4 regions of the Virgibacillus sp. L01 genome follow, and region 3 is predicted to be linked to each of the others. Evidence: riboswitches for the same ligand, from Rfam matches in the RefSeq annotation. Region 3 holds a riboswitch; each other region holds the start of a gene.

Region 1 (7,576 bases), on a different contig from region 3:
TCCAGGTCATGGAGGAAAAGACCCAGGTGGTGGATCCAATCAATATTGGCTTGAGAAAGATATGAATCTAGCAATCTCACTCTATCAGTACAAACGCTATCAGCAGTTAGGAATTCCGATTGCAATTACCCGGCAAAAGGATGTCACCTTATCACCTGCAGAAAGGACGAAGATTGTCCGGGATAGTGGTGCAAGGTATTGTCATTCTAATCATATCAATGCTGGTGGAGGGGATGGTGGTGAGGTTATCCATTCTATCTATGGGGGAGAGAATATGGCAGAAGAAATAGCTTTTGGATTGCAGGATGCAGGTCAAAATATACGCAGGGTCTTTACAAGGACACTGCCAAATGATCGTACACGTGACTTTTATTATATGAACCGTGATACGGGAAAAGTTATCACTAATATAATTGAATATGGCTTTGCCGATTCGCGGGGAGACGATATACGCAAGATAAAGGATCATTGGCTGGAATTAGCCGAATCTGTTGTCAAGGCCTTTTGCTCGTTTAGTGAATTTTCCTATAAAGGTAATGGAATTGGCGCAACACTTAATAAATATTTAAGTCTGCCATCGAAAGCCTCAAGCTGGCGAGTGTATCCATTGGATGCAACTCCGATTAAGGGGAATGAAAAAGGTTTTTTACGCCCGGATAAATTTGGTGGATTAACATATAAAGTTATAGGCAGAACGCAGGCACATGTCTACTTAATTCAAACACGGGATTTTGGCAAGGTTCAAATTTATGCTCATCCAAATACAGGGGCTATTGTATCAACAAAATAAGTTCTTTTACCATAAGAAACCGTTGTCAATTGTATGTTGATACGTTATAATACACATAATGAAAAAAGCAGATTAATAGAAGCCTACAGGGGGAGCCGTTTGGCTGAGAGTGAACGTGCAGTTCTGACCCTTAGAACCTGTTAGTTAGTACTAACGTAGGGATGGTGGCTTTTTTGATGGAATAAAAGCAATGTTGTGAGCGGATTCCCCATCAGGAAGCTTCCCCTTGGCATTGCTTTTTTTGTATTTATTCAAAAGGGGAGGTAATTTAGAATGAGTTCGAAGCGTACGCTGTTTATGATTGAGGTGGCAATATTTGCTGCCATGGCATTACTTTTAGATATAATACCTTTTTTAAAGTTCTCGATTTGGCCACAAGGTGGATCTGTATCTTTTGCTATGATCCCAATATTCATTATGGCTTTTCGCTGGGGTTTGAAAGGTGGTCTGGTGGCCGGATTTTTGTTAGGAGTCATGCAGATCGTAATGTCCGGACCAATAATATTAACACCTGTCCAGGGTTTTCTTGATTATATTGTTGCTTTCACTATAATTGGAGTGGCAGGAATATTTGTAAAACCGGTTCAACATGCTGTCAAAGAAGGAAAAGCAAAGATAAGCTTTTTACTAATTATGTTAGGCGTATTTATAGGCTCAGCACTACGCTTTTTGGCGCATTTTACAGCCGGCATCGTGTTCTTTGGACATTATGCACCAGAAGGCCAGCCGGTCTGGTTATATTCGTTACTTTATAGTGGATCTTACATGCTGCCATCCTTTATCATCTGTACAGTTATTGTATTTCTTTTGTTTTACAAACAACCAAAAACATTATTGCAAACTGCATCGTAAATTAATCCGTTCACAGAAAATAGTCCTTTGTATTATAAGGGCTATTTTTCTATAATTAAGGTAGGGGTGATTAGGATGAAAGAACTAATCGGACAGTGTCAGTCATGTGGGCAAAACGTTTATTGTGAGGATGGTTTTTTTGACGGTGTCCAACAAAATGGAAAGCTATTTTGCAATGAATGTAACGAAAAGGAATCAAATTAGGGAATTATAGTAATCCAGCATTGTAATAATTTTTCACCGCTTTCTTTCAGTGTGCATAGGCTATAGCACACTTAAGAAAGGAAGTGTTATGGGTGGAACTAACAATATCACATTGGCTATACGGTATATTTACACTAATAATTATTTTCACAATGATTTTCAGGAAAGGTGTTGTACTTCCGTCGTTGCTTGGGACATTTGTGATTGCCTGGGTATATAACGGGAATTTAATCGATGGATTTACCGCTATATTCAATGCCAACCTTGTTGCAGCAAAGGAACTATTCAGTATATTCCTGATCATTACTTTTATGATGGCTTTGCTACACTCATTGCGTGATTTAGGTGCCGATCGAAGGATGATCCAGCCAATCCAAAAAGTAATGATAAATGGGCATGTTTCGTTTTTTGTTTTAATTGCTGTAACTTATGTCATTTCTCTCTTTTTCTGGCCGACACCAGCGGTACCGCTTATTTGTGCATTGCTGGTGCCTGCTGCAATTCGCTCAGGACTTCCAGCATTAACTGCAGCCGTTGCTGTTGCGCTGGCTGGTCAGGGGATGGCACTTTCTTCTGATTATATTGTTCAGGTTGCACCAGGGCTATCCGCAAAATCAGCCGGCATTGATGTGAATTTGGTGGCTGATAAGGCATTAATCCTATCTCTGATTACCGGTGCAGTAGCAATCGGATTAGCATACCTCTTTTATCGAAAAACAATTCGTTCAAAAAATAGTGAGCTAAATGAAAAAGAATTGGAAGCATTACAGGCAACGCAAGAGTCAACTAATAAAGCACATTCAAAACATCTGGATACTTGGAGTAAAGTATTTGCAGTACTTGTACCCATTGCCCTTTTGACAGTAGTAATCTATATGATGTATACAAAGCTTATGTCAGGACGAATGAGTGGATTTGAAGGTGGGGATGGTGCTGCATTTATTGGAGGAGTTGCTGTAATCCTGCTGTTATTATCGACAGTAGCGTTTGGTCGGCAACATGCACTTGATTATATTAGTAACCATATTACAGATGGCTTTGTGTTTGCTTTTAAGGCAATGGGACCGGTTATTCCGATTGCGGGGTTCTTCTTCCTTGGCAGTGCAGATTTTTCCGGTGGTATTCTAGGTGTGGATGAAAAGGCACCCGGATTGCTGTTTGACCTTGTTCAATCCTCACAGGCCTTCCTACCACAAAGTGCCTTATTTGCAGCATTTAGTGTATTGATTATTGGTATTATTACTGGGCTGGATGGTTCAGGATTTTCAGGTTTACCGCTGACTGGAGCACTAGCTGCTTCTCTGGAAAGTTCCTCGATTGATTCGGGAACACTCGCGGCTATTGGCCAAATGGGTTCAATTTGGACTGGTGGAGGTACAATTGTTGCTTGGTCATCTATGATTGCGATTGCTGGATTCTGTGGCGTATCAGTTATGGACTTGGTTCGGAAAAACTTTATTCCGGTTATTCTTGGATTAATTATTTCTACCGTCTTTGCTGTTTTAATTTTATAAGGACTTGAATAATTGTATATAAACAAGTAAATCCTCCAAGTAGAACAGTATTATTAGTTTATAATATATTTGTTTGATACACTTTAACAAATCAGGAAAATTTTACTACTGATGGAGGTTTTCAAAATGGCAAGCAGTACCACGAAGATTGTTCAGGAGTCTTTGGAAGCTTTACTGGATGATAAATTGTTTTTACCAGAACTGACAGACAAAACACGTGAGAAAGCATTTACGTCGTTGGTGTCTATCTTATCCACTCCTAATCATGTCAACAAATCCTATTTACGAATTGCGCTCGAAAATGGCAAAGTAACACGTGTTCCATCTTTTCGGGTTCAGCATAATAATATTCTTGGTCCGTATAAGGGTGGTATTCGTTTTCATGAATCAGTTAATGAAGATGAAGTAACTAACCTTGCATCACTCATGACACTGAAGAATGCGCTCCATGATGTACCGTTTGGTGGTGGAAAAGGCGGAGTTGTGATTAACCCGAGAGATTATAGTGTTAAAGAATTATATATGATTTGCAAGAAGTATGTGCAGTATTTCAGTGAAATTCTTGGACCTGATAAAGATATTCCAGCACCGGATGTTGGTACAGGTGACCGTGAAATGGACTGGATGATGGGTGAATATAAAAGTATTCGTCCTGGAAGTCCTTACAGAGGCAGTTTTACTGGCAAAAGTGTCGAGAACGGCGGATCGTTAGGACGAAGGGAAGCAACGGGGAAAGGTGTTTATTTCGCATTCCGCTACATGATCCATAACTTTGTTAAGAATCAGGAAAAGTGGCTTTCAGAACGTGAGAATGTTTTTGTGAAAACAGCGTTGAACCACATGGACAAAACACTGACAATGGCAGTCCAAGGATTTGGTAATGTTGGCTCAGTTGCCGCACTTGAAGCTTTTCAATGTAATCATCTGAACAATAAAATTGTCTCAGTTAGCGATCGGAATGTAACACTATATAATTCCGATGGTTTGGATATTCCAGGCCTTGTCAAATTTACATCCAATAGCGGTGGAGACCTTCCAGTTAATGATGAACAGTTAAAAGAAGCAGATGTTAAAGCTACCATTAAAGATCGTGATGACGTGTTAAGTTTGGATGTAGATGTACTATTCTTAGCAGCCCTGGGAGGACAGGTACATCAGGAAAATATGAAAGATGTAAAGGCAAGTATCATAGTGGAAGGAGCAAACGCACCGGTAACCAGTGGAGCAGATAAATATCTGAGTGAAAAAGGTGTGATTATTGTTCCTGACATCTTAGCAAACGCTGGTGGTGTCATCGTTTCTTATTTTGAATGGCTGCAAGGTCGGGAAACGCAATTTTTCAGTGAAGAAGAAATCTTTAAACGCTTATTTGATAAAATGCAGCAAACGTTTGATACCATCTTCCCACAATTTTTTGGGGATCCGTTTCCGTTGCGGCAGAACTGTTATATTCATGCCGTAATGAAAATATCAACAATCTTATATAAGCAAGGAAAACTATATTAAAAATTAAGCAGTCCAGTTCTGAGAGTAATTTATAATTAGCATACATCTCGCCCCATAGTTGAAGAACCCACTTTTTAACGGAATGAGGATCCAATATACTGATTCGGCGGATCCTCATTCCGTTATTTGTTATTTTTGCCTCAAATTCGACTGATATTCAGTTGGTAGTGTAACGAGGATCCTATTCGATTGTTTGTCGGATCTTCATTCCGATGGTAATACTTCATCTCTTAATCTTATATAATCCCGCCAGCAGTTTAAGTCATAGTGTTTTATACTCCCCAATTAGGTGCATTTTTATTATTTTATCCCTAAAACTGAACTCGTTGCCCTAATTGAACTGCTTTTTTCGGAACTCCTGAAGCTGTGATTTACTGCCCTACTTAAAATTGAACTACATTGTTTCATGTGTAATGTCTTTTTATACGGTGAAATATGTTATAATATTCAGTAAATAAGTAAAGTCGTTTTGAATGTTTTTTGAATGGGTAATCATCTATTAAAGATAATAATGTAAGCGCTACAAGGAGGGATGTTAAAAGTGAATGATAAAAGCTTGTCGTTATGGAAGACAACGAAGTATCATCAGCATTTGAAAGCAACAGAAGAGGATGAGGTTGCTAGAGAAGCCCCCATAACTATTACAGTTAATGGAGAGCAATATGCCACAATTGTTTGCACGCCAAGTGATATCTATGAAATGACACTTGGGTATTTGGCATCTGAGGGAATTATCCGTTCAGTTGATCAAGTGGAAAATCTATCGATTGATGAAGCTAAGGGTTTTGCATATGCTGATTTATCAATTCCTGTATCATTTCCTGAACGAACCGAAAGATGGATTGGCTCGTGCTGTGGGAAGAGTAGGGAATTCTATTTAAAACAGGATGTAAAAACTGCTAAAACCATCATGTCCAACACAAAAATCTCATCTAAGCAAATCTATCAATTAATGATGGAATTTGACTCCAGATCAGAAATATTTGGTAGAACAGGAGGTGTACACCAGGCAGCATTAGCATCCGGTGGTGGAGTTATAGCTTCTTATATTGATATTGGGCGTCATAATGCGCTGGATAAACTGTACGGGTATATATTGCAAAATCGTATAACCCTGAAAAATAAATGTGTTTTGTTCAGTGGAAGAATTTCGTCAGAGGTAGTACTAAAGGTTTCCAAAATCGGTGCTGGGCTATTGGTGGCCAAGTCAGCACCAACAGATCTGGCATTAAAGCTTGCTGATGATTTGCAGATTACTGCCATTGGATTCGCCCGTGACACCAGTTTGAATGTATATACTCATGAAAATAGAGTTTATTGTGATACGGATCAAAATATACATTTTCTAGGGAGGAGATAATGTGCAAAATCAGAACCATATTGTTGTTAAGTTAAATGGAGAAGAATACTTAGCAGAAAATAACCAAAATCTATTGGATTTGATTAACACCACAAGCGAGTTTGTGCCACAAATCTGTTACAACGAGTCACTGGGACCTGTACAAACATGTGATACCTGTATGGTAAAAGTTGACGGTCAAATTGTGCGTGCATGTGGAACAACAGTTGCACCTGGTATGGAAGTAAATACAACAATTGAGCCAGTGAATACAGCTCAAAAAGAAGCCCTCGACCGAATACTGGAAAAGCATGAGTTGTACTGTACTGTCTGTGACTATAACAATGGCACATGTGAGATTCATAATACAGTTGCAGAATTCGGGTTGGAGCACCAGTCAAGACCATTTGAGGCGAAACCATATGAGATTGACAATTCAAGTCCTTTTTATCGATATGATCCGGACCAGTGTATATTGTGTGGACGGTGTGTTGAAGTATGCCAGGATATCCAGGTCAATGAAACACTACTAATTGATTGGAAAAGAGAGAAGCCGCGCGTTGTCTGGGATAACGACGTACCTATTGATGATTCATCTTGTGTGGGATGTGGACAATGTGTCACTGTATGCCCGTGTAATGCCTTAATGGAAACATCAATGGTTGGCGAAGCAGGGTATATGACCGATCATAGTCCTGGACTGTTACGGTCCATGATTGATCTAACGAAAAAGGCAGAACCAGGATATGGACCTTTATTTGCGGTTTCTGACACGGAAGCGTCTATGCGTGAAGAACGGATTGAAAAGACTAAGACTGTTTGTACATACTGTGGTGTCGGCTGCACATTTGATGTTTGGACAAAGTATCGTAAAGTTTTGAAAGTAGAACCACAGCAAGATTCACCCGCAAACGGCATTTCTACCTGTATTAAAGGAAAGTTTGGATGGGATTATGTGAATTCGGATGAACGATTGACGAAGCCATTGATTCGTGATGGCGAATCTTTTGTGGAGGTAGAATGGGATGAAGCACTAGATTATGTTGTGAAGCGTTTTTCTGAGGTTAAGGATGGTAATGGTGCAGATGCACTTGGATTTATTTCTTCATCTAAAGCAACTAATGAAGAATCTTATTTGATGCAAAAATTGGCACGACAGGTAATCGGAACAAACAATATCGATAACTGCTCACGCTATTGTCAGTCACCGGCTACTAAAGGTCTTTTTCGAACTGTAGGACATGGCGGGGACTCAGGCTCAATTGATGATATTGCTGAGGCGGAAATGGTTATAACGATAGGTTCTAATACGACCGAATCACATCCAGTGCTTGGTTCACGCATTAAGCGCTCGCAAAAGTTATTTGGTCA
Region 2 (7,576 bases), on a different contig from region 3:
GTCATTATCCTATTTTATTTCAAAGAGTTATCAACAACGGAAATCGGTCACGCTCTAAATTTGAAAGAAGCATCCGTAAGAACCAGATTAAATCGCGGACGCGAAAAACTAAAACAGCTCTTATCAATAGAAAGAGGTGTAAATCATGGATAAAAAGTTAAAAAAATTGAAAGATCAGTATAAGAACGGTATTCCAAATTCCTTTACGGATCGAGATAAACAAGGTATTTTAACGAGAATCAAAAAAACGCAGCCTAAGCGTAGCACCAATTATTTTTTCCCTAAAGCGTTAACAGCAGTTGTCTTAACTGTAATACTCTTCATTGGCGTAACGATGACCACGAATCATCTAGGGTTAACAGACGGAGATAAACCTGCCCCAAATAAAGAAGAACAAATCGCTAGTGATGACGATGATAAACATGTTGTCCAACTAAATAAGGAAATTCAACCATACATCACTTTTAACCATCTAACAGCTCAACCTGGTGATGTGGTTGGAGATGGCAGCAGTGAAAAAATGAAAGTTACTGACGTTGAAAAGCATCTGGGAAAAACAATTATAACCTTCAAAGGAATAAAGCAGTTAACCGGGGCAATCTATAATGATGAACAACTGACGTTTGTCCCAGATGGAAACTCTATCAAGGATATTCCTTTTTCAAATAAGGATATTGGTAATGCAGTCCAATTTCATTTCCAAAATGAAGATAAGATTAAAAAAATATTCGGACTTAGTACGTCATTTATTTCAATCGAGGATCTTACTATAAATATTGAACAAATCCAATATATTTATTCAGTAAATGGATCACGTATAAAACTTGGAGTTCAGAATGCGGTTAGTTCGGAAACAGAACTTGATTTTCCTAGGGAAAGATATGAAACAACAATTGAACTTTCAGATGAACTCCTTAATGTTTATAGACAATATGCTCAAACACTTGACGATAACTTGTTAAAAGGACTGAAGCCAATTGAGGTTTTTAAGCTACATTATCATGCAGAATATAAGGAAAATGAAAATGTCCAGTATGCTCTATATATTAAAGGTAAAAAGCGGGGCACACCAGATAAAGACACCTATTTTAACGACCCATTCTTTGCGACAGATGAAACGATGAAGCAAAATGCGAGGATTCTCTATCAAAAACTATTAGAAGTGAAAACCTTTGAGGAAATATATCTATCGGATGAAGAGGTGATAATTAGTTTTGAATTTGATGGACTCACTGACAATCCAATGTTCAGATTAATTAAAAATAAAGAACTAGATGTGTGGAAGGTCGGTTGGATGCCGATGCAATAAGGGAATTCTCATAATGGTCATACATTAAAACATGAATAACCGGTATTAGGTAAAAATTCCTAGTACCGCTTTTTATTGATTTCATATATAATATTTTCTAAGTATTACTACAATTAATTGAATATTAGCTATACTATATTTACTGCAAAGGCGGATTTTATGAAGCGTACTCCAGAATCACTTTTTGAAAATATAGCTCAGGACAATGAAGTACTGCAAATATTCAGGCACCACTCTATGCGTGTGATGTATTTATCATCGATGCTGGCCAAAAAAATTGGCGTTTATGATGATGATTTAAGAGTCGGGGCTTTCCTGCATGATATCGGTAAAATCGGAGTTGCCAAAGAAATATTGTTAAAACCCGGCAAGCTCAATACGATTGAAAAAACAGTAGTAGAAAGTCATTGTCATATTGGGAACGTTATTGTTCGGAAGGAACTTGGGAAGACACGTACAGCGGAGTTTGTCAGAGATCATCATGAAAACTGGGATGGCACTGGATATCCACGCCGTTTAGTAGGTGAGGAAATTTCTGTACAGGGACGGATTATTCGAGTATGTGATTCTTTTGATACAATGACCTATGATTTACGGAATTATAAATCAGCTAAAATGTCCTACCATGAAGCTTTTCAAGAATTAAAAAGATGTTCATGGACACAGTTTGATGGAAATTTAGTAGAAACTTTTATTTCTTTATTAATTGAATTAGAACTTCCTGAATCCTGGTATGATACATATAATTCAACATTTATCGAAAAAATATATAATAAAATTGAACATCCGGAAGATATTTTATAACCGAATTTGAGCTGATGGGCAACTTGGTGCACTTTCTTAATCGACGTTAGGTGTTGTGTTGATTGGATGGGAATCTGTTTATTTTCCGCAGGTTCTACACAAATTCTCATCCAATTAGGGTTTGGCTGGTTCCGGGTGCTGTTCTGTTGATTCCACGTGTTCTTCTGTTGATTCCTCATGATATTCCTACAGCATATCTAACATATAAATAATTAACGGGCCTAACAATACAACGAACATTGCTGGAAAGATAAACAGCATCATTGGAAAAACTATTTTAACGGGGTTTGCAAACCTTCAAATCAGTCCGTTTGAACTATATAAAGAACAATTAAATCACTATAATGAACAAAAGGAAATAAGAGGAGTGGAAGCTTTGGAAATCAGTTTACCGTTTGAGATAAAGATAGCTGATAGTTATTGGGCAAGATTAAAAGGACTTTTGTTTCATAAGAAGCCTTTTACGAATGAAGGTCTTTTAATTACACGGTGTAAATCCGTTCACATGTTTTTCATGCGGTTTCCCATTGATGTAGTATTTCTTGATCATTCAAATAACGTAGTGAGAACAATCCCGAATTTAAAACCATGGAAAGTAGTCCCGCCAGTACCGAATGCTGATTCAGCACTTGAGTTGCCTGTTGGTACGATAGTGAAGAATCACATTACAGAAGGAGATACTATAAAGTTAAGTCCATGAACCTCTAGAGTCGACTTTCACAGTTGGCTCTTTTTTTATTCTATTAGAAGAAACAATCAAGCATCACTCTCCCTCTTTACAATTAAACAGATCCTAGTTAAGATAAAGATAGAAAAACTGCATATCAACCTTTCACTAGGGGAGCTGTTAAATTCAGCTGAGAAGAACTGTTTTGTTCTGACCCTTTGCACCCGAACTAGGTAATACTAGCGTGGGGAAGTGTGGTCGAAGCGTGTATATTTTATTTTGACAATACATACTAACAGACTGCATTCCACGGGGATGCAGTTTTTTGTTTATATTTTAACTACAAACAACAAGGAGGAATTTTGTATGACAAATCAGCATTGTTCAACTTCAGGTATTGCAGGTTGCAGCTTTTCGATTCATCCAATGAGCGACAATTTTATCGAGGTTATTACAACGGCACTCAAAAATGTGGACACCTCAAAAGTTTGGATGGAGACAGACGATGTGACAACAACAGTTAGAGGAAGGTTACCCCATGTTTTTGACGTAACAAAGGCTATTTTTATTCATGCAGCGAGAACCGGTGAGCACGTTGCATTCGAAGGGACCTATTCACTGGGTTGCCCAGGTGACTCAGCAGGAGATGTTTATTTGGCAGAAGATGATGTTACCGTAAATCACGTACAGGTGAAAGACATTAAACAATCCGTTGCGGCTAAGTTTTCTTTATACCCACTTGGTGGCGGGAACTATATGGATGTAATTATGGAACAAATTGAAGCGATGAAAGAACATGTTGATGTTTCGCATGCGCATTATGCCACTAGACTTGATGGTGAATCTATTAAAATATTCGATGGATTGGAACAAGTTTTTAATGCAACGGTTGATGGAGGGTCGAGTCATACCGTAATGACAGTATCTGTATCAGCTAATAGCCCATCCCACAAAGGAGGAGACAAGGATGAGTAATTGGCGCTTCAAGGAAATAGTCGTCATGTCCGCACTTGCTGTTGTATTCGGGGTTGTCTATCTAGCTTTTCTCCCGGTTGGAAAGGTACTTGTTGGCTTTTTCGGACCAATTGGATATGATCTGATATTTGGAATCTGGTTTATTGTTTCAATTATTGCAGCCTACATTATTCGTAAACCGGGAGCTGCCTTTATGTCTGAAACGATTGCAGCTATGGTCGAAGTTTTACTCGGTAGTGCAGTTGGTCCAATGTTAATTATATCCGGGATGATTCAAGGGCTAGGAGCAGAGTCGGCATTTGCGATGACACGCTGGAAGAATTATTCGACATGGGTGCTAATGGCTTCAGGTGCTGGTGCAGCTATTTTTAGTTTTGTATATGGCTACTTCATAAGCGGGTTCGCAGCACTCTCCACACCTTATGTTACAGGCATGTTTGTTGCACGAATCATAAGCGGAGCGCTAATCGCTGGGTTACTTGGAAAAGCATTGAGCGATAGTTTAGCACAAACAGGTGTCTTATCCAGTTATGCTTTGGGCAAAGAACATCGAAAGAAACGAGCAGTATGAGCAATAGCTTACTAAGTGTTGAGCAGCTGTCCTTACGTTTTGAAACGCATTTGGATCAAGACACCTTATCAAATGTCAGCTTCGAATTAAACAAAAGCGAAACACTTCTATTGTTAGGTCCAAGCGGATGTGGAAAAAGTACGTTAACATTTTGTTTAAACGGTTTATACCCGCGCGAACTGGATGGAACAATGACTGGAAATATTTTTATCAATGGTAAGAATACGGCAGACTATAAACCTGGTGAGCTTAGTCGCCATGTAGGTGTTGTATTTCAAGACCCAGAAACACAGTTCTGTATGCTTACTGTTGAAGATGAAATTGCATTTGGCCTGGAAAATATCCACGTTCCTCATCACCAGATGGAGGACAAGATAGACAGGGCATTGTCGCTTGTTAATTTGGCAACCTATAAGAAGTCAACTATCGCTTCCCTTTCTGGGGGACAAAAGCAAAAACTGGCCTTAGCTTGCATTCTGGTAATGGAACCTGAATTACTTATTTTAGATGAACCTACAGCTAATTTGGATCCGGTTGCAACAAGGGAATTAATAGAAACTATTCAAACCCTTAAGCTGCAAAACGAATTTGCGATTATAGTCATTGAACACCAACTTGATGGGTGGATGGATTTGTTCGACCGCAGTCTTTTACTTAACAGATCTGGAGAGGTTTTCTATGATGGCTCACTGCGGACTGGGATTAAAGAAATTTTACCAACAATGAATGATCAAGGAATCTGGCTGCCAAAGGTTACACAATATGTGCTGAATCAGGGAAGTAATCCAGGCAATTTTATCCCGCTAACCATCAATGAATTTGCCAATCAGATCGATCAATGGCGGTCGATAAATTGGGGGTGCCAATTAACATCATCTATTAAAGAAACCCCAGATGTTTTTTTAAAAGCCGAGCATCTATCCTTGTTGAAAAAAAAGCAGGAAATCATTCAGGATATTTCATTAAATTTTTATACAGGTGAGTTTGTTGCAATTGCAGGTGCAAACGGAAGTGGCAAGACGTCCCTTTCCAGAATCTTGGCGGGTATCCAGAAACCTTCAACAGGAAACATTCAAGTTAGCGGAAGAGCATTGGAAAACTGGAAAGAAGCATATTTACGTGATGAAATAGGCTATGTATTTCAAAATCCAGAACATCAATTTGTGACGAACGCTGTGTTTGATGAAGTAGCATTCAGTCTGAAAATGAAAGGTTTGGACGATAAAGAAATTCATGGAAAAGTAACATCTATCCTTACGACATGTGGATTATCGAATCTTGAGAACGAACATCCATATACCCTAAGCCAGGGACAAAAACGGCGTCTAAGCGTAGCAACCATGATTATCGATGACCAGCGCATGCTCCTGTTAGATGAACCAACCTTTGGACAGGATGCACATTCAACCGAAGAGTTAATGAATCTGCTTAACAAGCGGCATAGGCAAGGAACTACCATTGTAATGATTACGCATGATATGGAGCTTGTGCACCATTATGCGGAACGGGTAATTGTTTTGGATCAAGGAGCGATTGTTGCTGACTGTCACCCAGATGAATTGTGGAAACAGCCGATATCGACATTACAAGAATGGCAGCTTGAAAGACCAATTCAGGTTCAGCTCCAGCAAATTTATGAAAAGGAAGCTAGCAATTATGTTTCTACACCATCTTAACCCAAGTATAAAAGCAATCACGATTATTATACTGGTAATTCTATTGGCGTTAGTATTTGATCCAATTACTCCGTCTTTATTTATGGTCTTCACTATTGCAATAACATTCATTGGAGGAGAAATAAACTGGAAAAAGTATTGCCTATATTTTCTCCCCTTTTCTATTATTGCGTTTGGAATGCTATGGACAACAATTGTTTTTGCAGATACACCTAAAAACCCAGATAAAATAATAAGAATACTTGGAATGGATTTTCCAGAAGAATCCTTTATGACAGCACTCGCACTTTCATTACGTGTTCTGAGTGTTGCTTCATTATCATTATTATTTATTTTCACAACAAACATCGTCGATTTTATATTAAGCCTTATCCAGCAATTAAAACTGCCACCCAAAATTGCCTATGGCGTGTTGGCAGGGTATCGGTTTTTACCAATGATGAAAGACGAATTGGTTATTATCCATTCGGCTCATCGAGTGCGCGGATTTGATCAGGCAAAAACGATTAGAGGAAAATGGAATCAATACAAAAAATTCTCCATACCACTGCTGGCCAGCGCTATCAGGAAAGCCGAACGTACTGCCATGGCAATGGAATCAAAAGGCTTTACAGGGGATAAAAACAGAACCTTTTATCGGCTGTTTTCCACCTCAGCAAAGGATTGGATCTTTCTGATTTTTATGGTTATCACCTTACTATCAGTTGCGTACATTTCATGGTATCTAGGTTATTTCAAATGGTACAGCGGTGAGCTCTAAAGGGACAAATTTCCCCATATTTCTAAAGGGATTCCCAAACATATTTTAGCAGTCGATTTTCTCCAAAATCGGCTCTTTTTATGCCTTTTTCCAAACATCTCATGGTAAATTTCATGATTTTGGTAAAAATGAATGATATGATATGAAAAAGTGTTCGATAAAGGAGGAACAGCATAGTGGAGGAATTGGATTTACACCATATATTTTCACTTGCTCTTATACTGGTGATGATTGCAGCGGGGATTACCGCTATTGCCATGAAATTTAATAAACCGTATCCGATTGCGCTTGTTATTATCGGGGCAATTATCGGTCTGGTTAACATCCCTGTCCTTGAGCCTCTAAAGGGATTCATAACGGAAGGTGAGGTTTTTAATTTTGCCGTTATAACGCTATTCCTGCCTGCTTTACTGGGGGAAGCAGCTTTAAAAATTCCGTTTTCCCACCTGTACGATAATAAAAGACCGATTATTATGCTTGCTTTTGGGGGGACTTTTTTATCTTTTATTGTTATCGGCTTTTCCTCCATGTGGCTGTTGCAGTTTTCCATCCCAGCAGCCTTCGTGTTCGCGGCTGTGATGAGCGCTACGGACCCCGTCAGTGTGTTATCAATATTTAAAAACCTCGGTGTAAATAAACGACTTTCTACTATTATAGAAGGAGAAAGTTTATTTAATGATGGATTAGCTGTTGTGCTATTCAACATTTCCGCTTTTTCACTAGTTACCTATGCTGGTATGGGGATTGAAGGTGTCGGTTTAGGTGCTTGGGAATTTGTAAAAGTTGTTGCCCTAGGCGTAATCATTGGTGGGGC
Region 3 (7,576 bases):
TCCTCATTCAGGTGCTTAACCTTTTTTATTATTTCATCTAGTTTATCTCTGTTTTTCTTATCTAAATAATATGCTTTTGCAGTTTTGCCTATGCGTACGTACTCGAAAAACTATTATACTACTTAATGCGCCCCAATCGGCTTAACCTCAACTATGTGTAAATTAACATACCTGTCTACTTTAGTCTGTGGGAAATTGAATTATTAACTAAATAGCATGACAACTTTTCTACAAGTGTGGCTTAGAACATTTCGAAAAAGGAATTTAATCCACCTAATGTGGAAATTTTAGGATGCACATAATCCATCCCTATGTTTTTTAAAAATAATTGCAGGGTAGATTTCTAATATAAGACATATTAGAGAGGTGGTTAACAATGAGTAAAGTAGCTGTAATTACTGGAGGAGCACAAGGTATTGGAAAAGGAATTGCTGAACGCTTAGGGTCAGATGGATTTAAGATTGTAATAAGTGATATGGACATTGATTTGGCTAATAAAACAGTTGAAGAACTTAAAAATAGAGACATTGATGTGGCAGCTGTTAAAGGCGATGTTTCTAAACAGGACGATCAATTATCAGTAGTCTCTGAAGCTGTTGAAAAGTTTGGTTCCGTAGATGTTTTTGTTAATAATGCCGGGATAGACCAGGTAGAAGCACTAGTAGACGTGGAACCAAACGACTTAGAAAAGATTTACAATGTTAACGTGTTCGGTACTTTATATGGTATTCAAGCTGCAGCAAAGCAAATGAAAAAACAAGATGATGGCGGTAAAATAATTAATGCGTGCAGTATCGCCGGGAAAACAGCCTTTGAATTATTAGGTGCTTATTCTTCTACTAAGTTTGCTGTTCATGGATTAACACAGGCAGCAGCAAAAGAATTTGCTCAGGATAAGATCAAAGTTAATGCTTATTGTCCAGGCATCGTTGGAACTAGTATGTGGGATCGGATTGACGCCAAGATGGTAGAACATAAAGGGATGAAGCCAGGAGAAGCATGGCAGCAGCAGGTTGATCAAATCCCTTTAGAACGTTCTCAAACTCCAGAAGACGTCGCAAACCTTGTTTCCTATTTAGCATCCAAGGACTCTGACTATATGACTGGACAAGCAATTAATATTGATGGCGGACTTGAAGTTCACTAAATAGATAATTAAATACTGATTTCACCCCCTTCTATAGTAGAGGGGGTTTTTTAAGTGGGATAGAGCAAGGGAATATCTGTGCTACCTTTTTCTAATATATAAGTTTGATGTGTTAAAGACGTGGGAAAGTTTCTCTTACTTTGGAAACGGCAGGCCCGTTCCTGTGCTTCTAAAAAAACTGAGCTGTATGAAAATTTTAAGATTGAATAATTTATCAAGATATGTAATAGTAAAATAATTAATTAAATTCATAACAATCGTTGTAGGGGAACTGGTGTTGCCAGTTGAGAGTGTATCCATTAAGATGCTGATCCTTGGAACCTGGTCTGGCTCAAACCAGCGTAGGAAACACAACAAATAGTCTGATGCTGTTTTGTATGTATTTCCAAACATTCTGGGTAATGGCCCGGGATGTTTTTTATGGGTGCAAATGGTTGTTTCTGTGAAGGAGGTATGTGAGCGAGGGTTGTAACAGGCTTTTTAACAGTGCTCTCATGGTGGTGCTGTGTTTAATTTTTGCAAAAGAGATAAAGGAGGCAAAAAAGATGAATTACATACGAACCATTTCATTCGTTTCACTGCTGTTATTACTTGTCTTGACTGCTTGTAGCGGGGAGACGCAGGATGAAACGGCAAGCGAAGAAGATACGGGCGAGGAAGAAGAAAAAGTGCTTCACCTGAGTGCTCCTGGCCAAATTCCTGGATTGAATCCAACAATGGCTGATAACGACTTTAGTTTTAGGATCATTAACCAGGTATTTGAAGGGTTATACCGGTTGGATAAAGACGGGGATCCACAGCCAGCTGTGGCAGCTGGCGAACCAAAGGTAAGTGCAGACAATCGGGTTTATACATTTAAAATACGGAAAGATGCCGTATGGTCGAATGGTTCCGCTGTTACTGCACATGATTTTGAGTATGCCTGGAAAAAGGCAGTTGATCCTGCGACTGGTGCAGCATACGGGCCACAATTTGAGGAAATCGTCAAAGGGGCTTCAGAAATTTTAAAAGGCGATAAGCCAGTCGATGAGCTTGGAGTCGAAGCCCTGGATGATCGTACATTAAAAGTAACGCTCGAGGAGCCGATTCCATATTTTAAGGAACTATTGACTACAGCTATCTTTTTCCCGCAGCCTCAGGAATTCATTGAGGAGCAGGGAGATCAATATGCAACTGACAGTGAACATACCTTATTTAATGGTCCATTTGTCCTGGAAGACTGGGATGGAACAGGAAGCTCATGGACATATGCAAAGAATGAGCAGTATTGGGATAAGGATGCTGTGAATGTTGACAAGATTAAGGTCGATGTTGTAAAGGATACGCAAACTGCAGTAGATCTTTACACGAATGGCCAGCTTGATCGAGTAGGGCTGACAGGTGATTTTGTTGATAAATTTTCGTCAGAGGAAGAGTACCATACCTTTTTAACAGGTGGGGTACGATTTTTGAAAATGAACCAAGGAAAGGATGGCAACCAGACAAATCTTGCCAATTTACACATCCGAAAAGCCTTGAATATGGCATTGGACAGAGAAGGAATTGTCAATGAAATCCTCAATAACGGCTCCAAGGTTCTGTATGGAACGGTACCACGAGGGATTTCGGAGAACCCAGAAACCGGTAAGGACTTTCGCGAGGAAAATGGAAAGCTGACTCAATATGATGTGGATAAGGCGAAAGAGCATTGGCAGCAGGGATTAAGGGAACTAAATAAGGAAGAACTAGAATTTAAATTGACGACATCGGATTCCAGTTCGTCAATAACCATTGCTGAGAACCTCAAACATCAGTGGGAGTCCAATCTTCCCGGCCTGACGGTTACCATTAAAAATGTTCCGCCCGAACAAAGTGTCGATGCGAACGTTAATCAGAATTACGAGCTTATATTAACCGGATGGGGCGGTGATTACCAGGATCCGATGACTTACTTGAATCTGTTTATTACGGACAGTCCAGGCAATCACACCGGATATTCAAACGAGAAATATGATGAATTGGTTCTTGCATCGAAATCTTCTCTGGGAGATAAACCGATGAAGCGTTGGAATGCATTGCTGAAAGCGGAACAGCTTCTAATTGAAGATAGTGCCGTGTTGGTTCCACTCTACCAAAGTGGCACAGCCTATCTGCAAAACAGTAATGTGAAAGATTTGATCACCTACAAGGTAAGTGCCGAAAATTATAAATGGGTGGATATAGTGGAATAGTAGGTGCTGAATATAATTATTGATAATGGCTGCTGGTTTGATGGAACTGGCAGTCTTTTTCTTTTGGGTTGATGTATTAATTCGTGCAATTTTGTTATAATAGATTCCATCAAGAGGCCTCTTTCTGAATGTAATTTGCCGTTCAAGCATACATTTTATGATAGAGTGCCTTTTTTTTAGCTAAAAGAATTAGTGTTAAATTTTACACCAATTGATTTTCGAGTAATGCAATAGAGACAGTTTGATTTACCAGAATTATAGACATGTGGTTATTTAGAAGAATCGATACAATCAATGAATGCTAACTTTTTCAAAAAGATAAAATACTAGATAAATGGGAGTGATCCAAAATGAATAATCAATCATCTACATCAGACGTTGTTTTAATAGGTGCTGGGATTATGAGTGGAACCTTGGGGGTATTATTTAAGGAATTAGAACCTGATTGGAAAATTACAGCTTTCGAACAGCTTGGAGTTGCTGGTGGGGAAAGCTCGAACGAAAAAAATAATTCAGGAACAGGACATGCCGCATTATGCGAGTTGAATTATACAAACGAACAATCTGACGGTTCCATCGATATCAATGCAGCAGTTAGAATCAATGAGCGCTTTCACTTGTCAAGGCAACTCTGGGCTTATTTGGCAAATCGTAATTTAATCGAGTACCCACGTAATTTTATCACTAGTTTACCTCATATGAGTTTTGTTAAAGGTGAAGAAAATGTAGAATTTTTGAATAAGCGCTTTGAAGCATTATCCAGCCATCCATTATTTCAGGAAATAGAGTTTTCCGAAGATCCAGAGCGGTTAAAAGAATGGTTCCCGTTGATTATGAAAAATAGGTCAGCAAACGAATCTGTTGCCGGATCGAAAATTGATGATGGTACAGATGTTAACTATGGGGAATTGACTCGCACAATGTACGATTACCTGGAAAAAGAAAACGTAACTGTTAACTACAATCATAATGTGCTAGATATTAAGCAGACCACAGATGGGTTGTGGAAATTGAAGGTTCGGGACAAAAATGGTGCAATTGGAACGCATACTTCGAAGTTTGTTTTTATCGGAGCCGGCGGTGGCAGCTTGTTGTTATTACAGAAAACCGGAATTCCTGAAGGGAAACACATTGGCGGTTTTCCTATCAGCGGACAATATCTGGAATGTAATAATCCTGAGGTGATTGAACAACACTACGCAAAGGTTTATGGTAAAAATCCACCTGGAGCACCACTAATGGTTGTTCCGCATTTGGATACGCGATTTATCGACGGTAAAAGAACATTAATTTTTGGTCCTTTTGCAGGCTTTTTACCTAAGTTTCTTAAATCAGGCTCAAATATCGACTTGTTTGCTTCAGTCAAAGCGAACAATATGATTACCATGTTAGCAGCAGGCGTCAAAAACATATCGCTACTGAAATACTTGATTCAACAATTGAAATTATCAAAGAAAGAGAGAATGAATGAATTACGAGAATTCTTTCCTAATGCAAAAGATGAGGATTGGGAACTCAAAGTTGCTGGACAACGTGTGCAAGTGATTAAAGATACGCCAGCTGGTAAAGGAACCATTCAATTTAGTGATACGGAAATTGTTCATAGTCACGATAAAACATTGGCTGCGTTACTTGGTGGTTCTCCAGGTGCATCAACGTCTGTTTCAGACATGCTTGGATTACTTGAAAAATGCTTCCCGCATAAACATAATGAGTGGAAACCAAAATTAAAAGAAATGATTCCCTCCTATGGTGAAACGTTATCTGATAAACCTGAACTTATTGGTGAAATAAAATATTCAACAATGAAAGCTCTGGAATTGGATAATTTAAAGAAGCAGGAATAATCAAAATGATGAATGAGGCTCATTCCCTTTCGAGGGGGAGGGCCTTTTTTGGGTGGGAAACCTTTTTGAGGGTGCTTGCTTTTTTTGAGGTGCCATTACATAAAACTGATATTTTCAAAGTTATGCCACCCTTTGTGATTTTATCGATTAAATACCTGAAAAAGACATGCTTTTCGGTCAAATATTACAAATTTTCGACATTTTTTCAATAAAATTTAAATTTTTAGTCAGAAATGGAAAATTTTTGATGACGAATTAGTGAACATACTCTATTATATAAGAGAATAAAAAAGGAGGACATTGAATGAGTCAAAATGAAAATGTAACATTTGAAGAATTCTTTAAGCAAAATACAAAAAGAATTCACTACCATATGCACAAGCTAGGTAGCTACAATCCGTATCATGAATTTTACACGGAAGGATTATATGAATTATGGATGGCATACAAAAAGTACGAACCCAACAAAGGGTCATTGGCAACTTACTTTAACTGCACAATTCATAAACGTCTCATTGATATGAAGACAAACAAGAGAAGGTAACAACGTAGAAGAGGCATGAATTAACGAAATTTCCGATGGTAGATCAATCATGAATTACAGATATGTTCTGGGAGAGCAATGAGGACCAAGCAAAAAGAAAACCAATGGAAATGAGGGAGTTTCAATGAGGAATCCCACTAAAGGAAGATTCAAAAATGAAAGCGCAAACACAAAGGCGGTGAAAAGTTGGGAAATTGGAGCCAGATTCCACCATTCTTTAACTTTTGATGTGTGGGTGTAGGATGTGCTGAAGCAGTATAAAAACATTGGAACTGTTAGGTCTGTGGTGCTTGTTCACTAGTTGATCTGGCAGTTTTGTTTATGTCCAAAAAACTTCATACTGTCAACCTAAATTTCATACATAATTTTTTTAGTAAAATGCCACCTTTTGCAAAGTTCTATCGATAGTACAAATGAATAGAGAAGTAATCTGATTATCACAATTCTACGGGGGATTTTCCGAATTTATTAGGGAAATTAAGAGATACATAGAATGAGATTTAGTGGACTTGCTCTGTTCAATAGTCTCTAGGGGGAGAAAAAATGACTGAAGAGGTAAGTATGACGTTTGAAGAAATCTTTGAGCAAAATGAAAAAAGGATCCATTACCATATGTTCAAGCTGGGAATTAACGATCCGCATCGGGAATTCTACGTGGAAGGATTGTATGCAATATGGACGGCTTACAAGAAATACGATCCGGACAAAGGGCCGCTTGCAACCTACTTTAACTACACAATTCGCAACCGCCTAATCGACATGATTCGAACAAAGACAAGAGAAGGCAACAATCAACAGAAAATTAATAAACACGAATTATGCAAAGCGGATAACGGCAACCGCTGCGGAACATTGAAACTTCCAATGATCGACCCGGCTGGTATCACCATCGAGGATAATACCTTCTGGCAAAGTGTGAAATCTAAACTAAGCGAAAATCAATGGAAATGGGTCCAATTCTTTATCATTGAAGGCATGTCCATACAAGAAATCGCCCAGAAGGAAGGCGTGTCCACTGATGCCGTGAAAAGCTGGGGGAGAGAGGCTAGGAAGAAGTTGAAGGGGGGAGGGGCTGGAGGGTTTGTATGGGTCGTTCTAGGTTAGGGGTAGGGTAAGATATTTAAATTAAACAGCCGTATTTAAGAAAAGTTCGAATAAAATCGATTAAACGTATCTGCTGTTACAGAATGGCCTATGCTAATATATAAAAAAGAAAGATAGGTGAAAATGACTGTGATGTGCACATATTACAGTTATTTTTAATATAGATTGCGGATAATATCTATCGGGCAGATATATGTGAACTTGGAAAAACTAGCATTAGTGACTATGAGTACTAAATTTTTCTCAAACCAAACTAACTTTATTTTTCCAAATATTTCATTTGTCTGTACTGTACTGATAATAATAAAATATTATGATAATATGTGATAATAAGAATCTTCAATAATCTTATGAGGTTAGCTTTTTGTTGGGAATCATGAGACCTATCGAACTTTTATTTGGTTTTCTGCCCATATAAGGAAAAAAATAATAAAAAAGAGGTGATTAAAAATGGAAGATATTCGAAAGGTAGAAGCTTTTTCTGAATTACACAGTTTACTTATATATTATTCTGAATATCGAGATCAACCAGTTGAAGAAGGCTTTGATTTTTTTAAGGAAGTGGAAGTATACTGCAAAGTACTGGAAATAGATTTTGAAGAGTTTAAAGAAGAATTCGAACTAAACTAAGATAAGATATAACTTGGTTGCAGTAGGATTTCATTTTTTAAGCAATTATAAAATTTAGAGAATTATCTATGGTAATCATAAATTTAGTGGAGGT
Region 4 (7,576 bases), on a different contig from region 3:
TTCTCACTCTATTGACGAATGAGAATATGGAGGCACTAGGAAATCAGGTCCATCCTGAAAAAGGATTACTGTTCTCTCCTTATGTATACGTTAAATCAAATGCTACAACATTTTCACAGGATGAGATCCCCAAATTGCTTCAAGATAACAGCGTTTATGAATGGGGCAGCCAGGATGGTAGCGGAAAACCAATTAAACTAACACCAAGCGACTATTTTGATGAATATGTTAACGCATCTTTCTTTTCTAATGCAGATGAAGTTAATGTAAACAATCTGAAAAATCGCGGAACCATGTTAAATAACATTCATGAAGTTTTTCCGAATGCACAAACGGTTGAATATTACCAAAACGGAAAAGAAGAATTAGCTTGGGAAAGCTTAACTCTCGTATTTGAAGAAGTGGATGGCAGCAGAAAACTAGTCGCGATCGTTCATGGTGAGTGGACGTCATAATAAAAGTGGCAGGGACATAACTAAAACTTCCCACTATAAAGACGAATAATAACAGGCTAGGATGTTTAAAAGGGATTAATCTTCAATGGCTGGAATTAATGCGTAGTTGAGTTAAACTGCAACGTAACTTTGCATCCATCTATTATAAAATGAGTGCTACGATAAATAGGACGTAACCGGTCGAGTAAGCGGGAGCGCACCCCAATTTTGTGGGCGTGCTCCTCATCTCCTCACAGAACTGTGCTTACCGCACACGGATCTCCCTATCATTGTTTACAGAATATACCTGAATCATTTATTTATATGTTCATTCAAAGTATGGAAAATGTATCTACGCTAATGGTTTCCTTCGACAATTAGCACAATTTTTCATTGGTACTCACCATTAATAAGATATTGTGAGACAATTGTGACTCTGGTACACTTTTAATATGGGAAGGATATAATTATTGTAAATTTATAGTTAACTCTTACTATTTTAGCAGTGATTAGTTAAAAACAGTTAAAATCATCCATTCCGCGCATCCTCCCTTCCGCCTATCCATATTTGAATACACTAAGTACATAGATTTAAAGCAGTTAAAACTAAATGGAGGACGACAAATGAAAAGAAAGGGAATTATAGGAGCAGGAGTAATATTAATAGTCATCATTTTTACCTTTACAGTCAATTATAATACCAATAATGAAAAGGTGATTGCTGAAAGTTTGCGAGATAGCATTAAAAAAAGTATGAAGGAAACAGAAAAACAAAAGGAAGCGATTCAGAAATTCCATATGCAGGTTCATGAAAGGTTTAGAGAAGAGGGATATGAAGGTAATATTTCATTTCCAAGGGTTTCCCTCTTTTCTTCTAAACCAAAACAACTAACGCTCCATGTAAAGAACAAAAGTGATTCTAGCAAAGAAATGAAACAGATTATTAAAGATATTGCTAAATCCAACAAACTGGGCAAGGTGGAAGTTACAGTAAAAGTACAGAGAATAAAAGAAGAAGAAGAAATAAGTGAAGAAGACAAAGAAAAGAGACAGCTCTCGCACGAGATATTTGAAATTACCAGCGAAATATTACAAGAAAAAGGTTATAATCAAAGCGGGATGAGCATTATGACTACCCCCAACCCGACCATTGAAATAACAATTGATGAACCAAAGAAAAACTTTAGCCAAAACAAAAAAGCTATCGAAAAACTTATCCATAATACTATCTATTCAAAGAAAAAAGTGGATTATAAGGTGAAAGTCGATAAAAGAACCGAAGCACAGTTAACAGAACAGAAATGGTATCCTATTCTGGGATCAATACGGGAAGAAACAAACAAAAATTTTGATAAAGTTACCGGTTTTACCCATTCGTTCAACACCACCCCCTTACAGATAACAATTAAAACCTCTTTATCAAAAGGATGGACGTCGAATATAAAGGCAAAGCAAATCAAAATGTACGTACATGAAATAATCGATATAAAAAGGGAAGAATTATCACTGCTTAAGGAAGAACCTTATAAAATAGTTATACACGATAAAGGGAATGACAAGTTGAATTGGATAAGCAAGTAAGGCTAAAAAATTAATCTTCTGGGTTGGTAAAGAGTAACCTTAATGGCTACTCTTTACTACTTTTATTCCATTGTTATCGTTTGTTGTTCTTTTCGTGCCAGACACATAATTCCAGCGATTAAGTAAAATATCCCGCTAAAGATTCCGGCGCCCACTGTGATAATTGCTGCAAGTACAGACGTTACAATCAAAATAATCCCTGCTGCTTTCGGTTTCTTATCGCCTTTTACCAATATGATTGAAATAATACCTAATACCAACGCAATGATGGAAACAATCGCTAGCACCAGACCTCCACCTTGAAGGACTTCCAGCATAGCCTGCATATCACCCGTTCCCATTCCAGGTTGTTGCATCATTTCATCCGAAGCCTCATTCAAAACTTGCTCATTGTTAAATAGCCATGCTGTAAAAATACCTACTCCAGCAAACAGCATATAGATTAATGCTCCTACAATCGTTAGGACAATTTCCCCTGTCCGATTCATGACAAACCCTCCCCATTTTTAACTTAACTTAATTCTATGCAGTAATTTGAATGGAATATTCTAAATTACCCGTTCCACTTCAACTTTACCACACAAAACTGTCCATCCTACCTTCATCATAACATGTATTTACTAACATTCGCCAAACACAAATCGAATTTCAGCAAACCATGCCCTGAATCTAAATAAGCTTCATCAAATACCTCCATTTAACAGACTACCAACGTATTTATCCAATCGCTTCTTCATCATATCATTTGTTAATCCTGATACACCGAATGCTTCCCACCCAGGATACACCTCTGGAGGTCCAACTAGCATATCGGTCAAAGAAAGCAAATCCCAATACCGATTATAGGTAAAATCCGAACCTGCCTGTTGCTGATATGCCTTCAGAAAACCATCTGCTGTTTTAACACCATATAGCATGGCCAGGTTCACTCTGCAATGCCCGACATCAACTCCGCGAGGGCCTCTGCAGCCATTGACCCAATCTACCACCCCACTAACTAAGCCTTCATTCCATAATACATTGGCTGGATGATAGTCTCGGTGAATGAAGCAATCTGTCGTTTTTGGTCGAGGTCCTGCTAAAATCTTAATAGCACTTTCCCATGTTTTCGGCTCCTTTGACCAGCTCGGTACCTCAAACGTTGATAAGTCATTGTAGCTATAATGCTGATATGGAAATCCACTCGCTTCGACTGCATGAATTTTCACAAGCCCCTTTGCCAAGCCGGTAAGCCACTCATTCATATTGGCAGGTTGCAATTCTACAGCACCTTCAAGTTTCGTCATGAGAATCGCTGGAATTCCACATTTTTCTCCAGTTTCATCGGAGGCGACAACTTGAGGAGTGGTAACGCCTGTTTTAGCAGCCATAAGCAAACTCTCCTTTTCATGCAAAACCAAATCCGGTTCTTCTTCAAGCCATTCCTTATTATCAAACTGCCTGATAACATATTGTTTTACTGACTGATCCACCTGTATTGTGATGCTATGTAATGTGGATGAGGTACTTCCTTTCAGTCGACTAACCGATTCCACCACTGCATTCGAATCGACATTATCTACTACCCATTCAATAATTCTACTCGACAAATGTTCGTTATTATGTTCCAAAAAAATCCACCCCAGTTCTAATATAAATTTAATTTTAATACATCTACTCTGGAATTAAAGGGATTTAGTATCATTTTGGTGAAAATATACAATGACGAGTATCATGAAGTTGTAATGTCAAAGATTAGCGGAAACCAAAGCCCTTATTTGACAAAAACATCCCTTTTTCCTTAGATATATGTGAAATAAGGTATCTGATGACCGCATATTACAGGAAAAGCATTTTTTTGCAGAAATAGCGTATCCTGTGTCCGATTATTACTGTAATGTAAGAACAATAATATAAAAGGAGAGTCAAAAAGCATGGAACCAATCCAAACTAAAGAAGTAGATCAATTCATTGAAAATTTAAATGGGCATACAAAGGAAATTATCGAAAAATTACGGGAGGTTATTTTCCAAACGTCTCCCAATATAACTGAAGAAATGAAATGGGGAAAGCCATGTTATATTGAGAATGGTCTTGTATGCTATCTCCAGACTGCCAAGAATCATGTTAATCTAGGTTTCTACTTCGGTGCCACACTTAAGGATAAGGATAACCTGCTTGAAGGAACTGGCAAAAAAATGCGTCATATCAGAGTAAAACAACTCGACGATATTCAACCCCAAAAATTTTCTGCATTAATTAAGGAAGCCATTGAATTGGAAACATGATTTTTTTCATTACATTCATGAACATGAAATAAACCATGACAAAAGTGATTTCTTTTGTTATCCTTAAATTGTAAACATAATATTTTAAAAATTACTACTAGGGGTGCCCAAAATCGTGGGCTGAGAGGAAAGCACGTATTAGCTTTCTGACTCTTACGGACCTGATCTGGTTAATACCAGCGGAGGGAAGTAGACTGACGATATACTTACTTATATCAGCTATTTCAAGCCAGGTCCATTAATGGATCTGGCTTTTTTCGTACGCGCCCCTTTCACGGAAAGGAGGATTTGATTGAACCGAACACGATTACTTACGACAATGGCAGTCTTTGTGGCAATAGGTACATTGGGTGCACAGTTACTTTGGTTTCCAGCAGGCGTGGCAAAAGCCTATCCCGTCCAGCATGCCGTCAATGTTATGGCCGCAGTGACACTTGGGCCTGGTCCTGCGGTCGGTATTGCATTTATGATTGGCCTGCTCCGCAACATGCTTGGACTTGGTACGTTGCTGGCGTTTCCCGGCGGCATGATTGGAGCATTTCTAGCTGGATACTTGTTTCAGAAGACTCATAGAAAAGCCATGGCTGCTGTGGGAGAAGCAATTGGTACCGGGGTCATCGGAGCACTTTTTGCTGTTCCCTTTGCAAAGCTATTGATGGGTAGTTCAGCTGGTGCTTTGTTCTTTATACCGTCGTTTCTTATTAGCAGTGTTACTGGAGCATTGATAGGCTGGTTTGTTATTTCACGGGTTAATCAGGAAAGACTAGTTCAAAATAAAATATAGGAAAAACTACTAGGGGTGCTGTACTGGCTGAGAAACGGAAATATTCCTTGTCCCTTGGAACCTGATCTGGATAATGCCTGCGCAGGGAAGTAGTTGAGGTCCGCTATCTATACCTCTACTAATCTACTTTTATCCCCCCTAGTAGCTTCCTAAATCATTGGAGGCTTTGTTATGTCATTCACACAACAATTAAGAGATGAGAACCAAGATATTTTTCAAGCAATATTTAATCACCCTTTTGTCGCTGGTATTGGAAAAAAAGATGTCCCAAACGGATCAATTGCGCATTATATTAAGGCAGATTTTGAATATTTAAATGCATTTATGCGAATTTATGGAATTGCACTTTCCAAATCTGACAAGCGCGAGGACATCCGCTTCTTCGGGGAACAAATCCAATTTGTTTTAAATAGTGAAAACCACCCACATCATAACTTTTGCGACCATATAGGGATTGGCTACGAGGAGCTGCAAGGTCACCCGCTTCCGCCAACTGCTGATCATTACATTAAGCATATGATGTATCACGCGCAAATGGGCAGTGTCGCTGAAACCATTGGTGCACTGCTCCCTTGCCCCTGGACATATTTGGAAATCGGCTATGCGTTAATGAACAAATATAAACCAGAAACGGATCATCCATTTTATCCATGGATCAGCTTTTATGCTGATGAACGATTTGGCAAAATAGTGATGGAAATGCGAAACCGCTTGGATGAATTTGCTGAACATGCTTCATTGGATGAGCAGAAAAAGATAAAAGAAGCATTTCGTAAAAGCTGCCAATTAGAACTGTCCTTTTGGGAAATGGCCTATACTTGTGAAGAGTGGCCAATAAACGAGTTGGTGGTTGGCAAATGAAAAGCATTCCATGCGCACTTACAATCGCTGGTACTGACCCCAGTGGTGGAGCCGGAATACAAGCAGACTTAAAAACCTTTCAGGAACTGAAGACTTACGGTATGTCTGTCATTACATCCGTTGTTGCCCAAAATACAACAGGTGTCCAGAATGTGCACCATCTCCCTGTTGAAATGATTGAACAACAATTGGATTCTGTTATGACCGATATCCCCTTTCAGGCATTTAAGACAGGAATGATCGCCAACGTTGACATGATGCAGGCTATTGCTCAAAAGATTAATGGTTTAAACATCCCTTTTGTTATGGATCCGGTAATGGTCGCAACAAGTGGCGATCCATTAATCGCAAGCGATGCCAGGGATTATTTACGTAAGAAACTATTACCAATGACATCGTTAGTAACACCTAATATCCCTGAGGCAGAAGATATTACAGGTGAAAAAATCGAAACACTGGACGACATGAAAAAGGCTGCAAAACAAATAGTTCATGAATTTGGAGCAGGTGCGTCATTGGTTAAAGGTGGCCATCTGCAAGGTGAAGCAATCGATTTTTTATATGACGGCAGTTCGTTACACACTTTTTCAACCAAACGAATTGATACAAAAAATACACACGGAACCGGCTGTACTTATTCAGCAGCCATTACAGCCTACTTAAGCCAAGGAGATTCTTTACCAGAGGCCGTTAAAAAAGCAAAAGATTACGTAACTGCTGCAATCCGTCATTCATTTTCACTCGGTCATGGAAGTGGGCCGACAAATCATTGGGCACAACCCATTGAAAGGGTGAGGTAAATGAACAAAGATATTATTCAAAAAGTAAGAGATCAAAGTCCGTTGATTCATCATCTGACAAATCAAGTTGTGATGAATTTTACCGCAAATGGCTTGTTATCCTTTGGCGGAACCCCAGTCATGGCTAAAGCTGAAGAGGAAGCGAACGACATGGCGTCCATTGCAGATGGCGTACTTTTAAACATCGGGACCATAACAGCACAGGAAATCCCAGCAATGATCACAGCAGGAAAAACAGCTAATGAAACAGGAATACCAGTGGTTCTTGATCCTGTTGGTGTCGCAGCAACGCCATTTCGGACATCTGTTGTAAAAGAAATTTTAAATACAGTGCAGCCAACCGTCATCAAAGGAAATGCGGGCGAAATTGCACACCTCGTAGAAATTCCCTGGGAAACAAAAGGCGTCGAATCGGTAGGTAATGGAAATTCTGTGGAGATAGCTTTAAAAGCTGCCGATACTTATCAAACTACTGCCGTTGTCACAGGAGAAACGGATGTTATCTGCTCCGGAAAAGATATTCTGCGTAACAATTCCGGGCATCCGATTCTTGGCAAAATAACTGGTGCCGGCTGTCTGCTGGGTTCCGTCCTAACTGCATGTTTAACCACAAATGAACCAATCGAGCAGCAGGTGTTAACTGCAGTTGAGTTTTACGGACTGGCTGCGGAATATGCTGCCGTCAACTCAGAAGTTAATGGATCCGGGACTTTCCTTCCTCATTTTATTGATGCATTATCATTTGAAGTCGATAAACTGGAGAAGCTTAATTGATGAATCTAAGAAAATATTTGATAATGGGCAGTCAAAATTGTGACCGTGATCCGGCTGATATTTTAGAATTAGCGA

The links. A riboswitch is a leader RNA that binds a small molecule or an ion and turns the genes downstream of it on or off. The one in region 3 is predicted to bind thiamine pyrophosphate.
Region 1: another riboswitch for thiamine pyrophosphate. It lies ahead of thiT (energy-coupled thiamine transporter ThiT); the one in region 3 lies ahead of ACTWQM_RS02700 (peptide ABC transporter substrate-binding protein).
Region 2: another riboswitch for thiamine pyrophosphate. It lies ahead of ACTWQM_RS13290 (YkoF family thiamine/hydroxymethylpyrimidine-binding protein); the one in region 3 lies ahead of ACTWQM_RS02700 (peptide ABC transporter substrate-binding protein).
Region 4: another riboswitch for thiamine pyrophosphate. It lies ahead of tenA (thiaminase II); the one in region 3 lies ahead of ACTWQM_RS02700 (peptide ABC transporter substrate-binding protein).

Annotation. Positions count from the first base shown of each region.
Region 1 is NZ_JBQQCP010000011.1:60,137-67,712, forward strand. It holds gene ACTWQM_RS17365 (N-acetylmuramoyl-L-alanine amidase family protein) at 1-790, shown strand, start outside; TPP riboswitch at 869-969, shown strand; gene thiT (energy-coupled thiamine transporter ThiT) at 1,064-1,642, shown strand; gene ACTWQM_RS17375 (hypothetical protein) at 1,939-3,360, shown strand; gene ACTWQM_RS17380 (Glu/Leu/Phe/Val family dehydrogenase) at 3,487-4,866, shown strand; gene fdhD (formate dehydrogenase accessory sulfurtransferase FdhD) at 5,399-6,226, shown strand; gene fdhF (formate dehydrogenase subunit alpha) at 6,228-7,576, shown strand, end outside.
Region 2 is NZ_JBQQCP010000006.1:251,117-258,692, reverse strand. It holds gene ACTWQM_RS13310 (sigma-70 family RNA polymerase sigma factor) at 1-153, shown strand, start outside; gene ACTWQM_RS13305 (hypothetical protein) at 146-1,309, shown strand; gene ACTWQM_RS13300 (HD-GYP domain-containing protein) at 1,469-2,113, shown strand; gene ACTWQM_RS13295 (DUF192 domain-containing protein) at 2,481-2,813, shown strand; TPP riboswitch at 2,941-3,048, shown strand; gene ACTWQM_RS13290 (YkoF family thiamine/hydroxymethylpyrimidine-binding protein) at 3,147-3,755, shown strand; gene ACTWQM_RS13285 (ECF transporter S component) at 3,748-4,326, shown strand; gene ACTWQM_RS13280 (ABC transporter ATP-binding protein) at 4,323-6,002, shown strand; gene ACTWQM_RS13275 (energy-coupling factor transporter transmembrane component T family protein) at 5,983-6,762, shown strand; gene ACTWQM_RS13270 (Na+/H+ antiporter) at 6,939-7,576, shown strand, end outside.
Region 3 is NZ_JBQQCP010000001.1:592,371-599,946, reverse strand. It holds gene ACTWQM_RS02705 (acetoin reductase) at 377-1,147, shown strand; TPP riboswitch at 1,402-1,514, shown strand; gene ACTWQM_RS02700 (peptide ABC transporter substrate-binding protein) at 1,693-3,357, shown strand; gene mqo (malate dehydrogenase (quinone)) at 3,708-5,204, shown strand; gene ACTWQM_RS02690 (sigma factor) at 5,509-5,748, shown strand; gene ACTWQM_RS02685 (sigma-70 family RNA polymerase sigma factor) at 6,292-6,852, shown strand; gene ACTWQM_RS02680 (hypothetical protein) at 7,303-7,482, shown strand.
Region 4 is NZ_JBQQCP010000005.1:193,015-200,590, forward strand. It holds gene ACTWQM_RS11495 (hypothetical protein) at 1-455, shown strand, start outside; gene ACTWQM_RS11500 (hypothetical protein) at 1,059-2,015, shown strand; gene ACTWQM_RS11505 (DUF4064 domain-containing protein) at 2,078-2,503, opposite strand; gene ACTWQM_RS11510 (phosphotransferase family protein) at 2,699-3,625, opposite strand; gene ACTWQM_RS11515 (DUF1801 domain-containing protein) at 3,929-4,282, shown strand; TPP riboswitch at 4,372-4,487, shown strand; gene thiW (energy coupling factor transporter S component ThiW) at 4,575-5,066, shown strand; TPP riboswitch at 5,068-5,171, shown strand; gene tenA (thiaminase II) at 5,238-5,927, shown strand; gene thiD (bifunctional hydroxymethylpyrimidine kinase/phosphomethylpyrimidine kinase) at 5,924-6,727, shown strand; gene thiM (hydroxyethylthiazole kinase) at 6,728-7,501, shown strand; gene thiE (thiamine phosphate synthase) at 7,501-7,576, shown strand, end outside.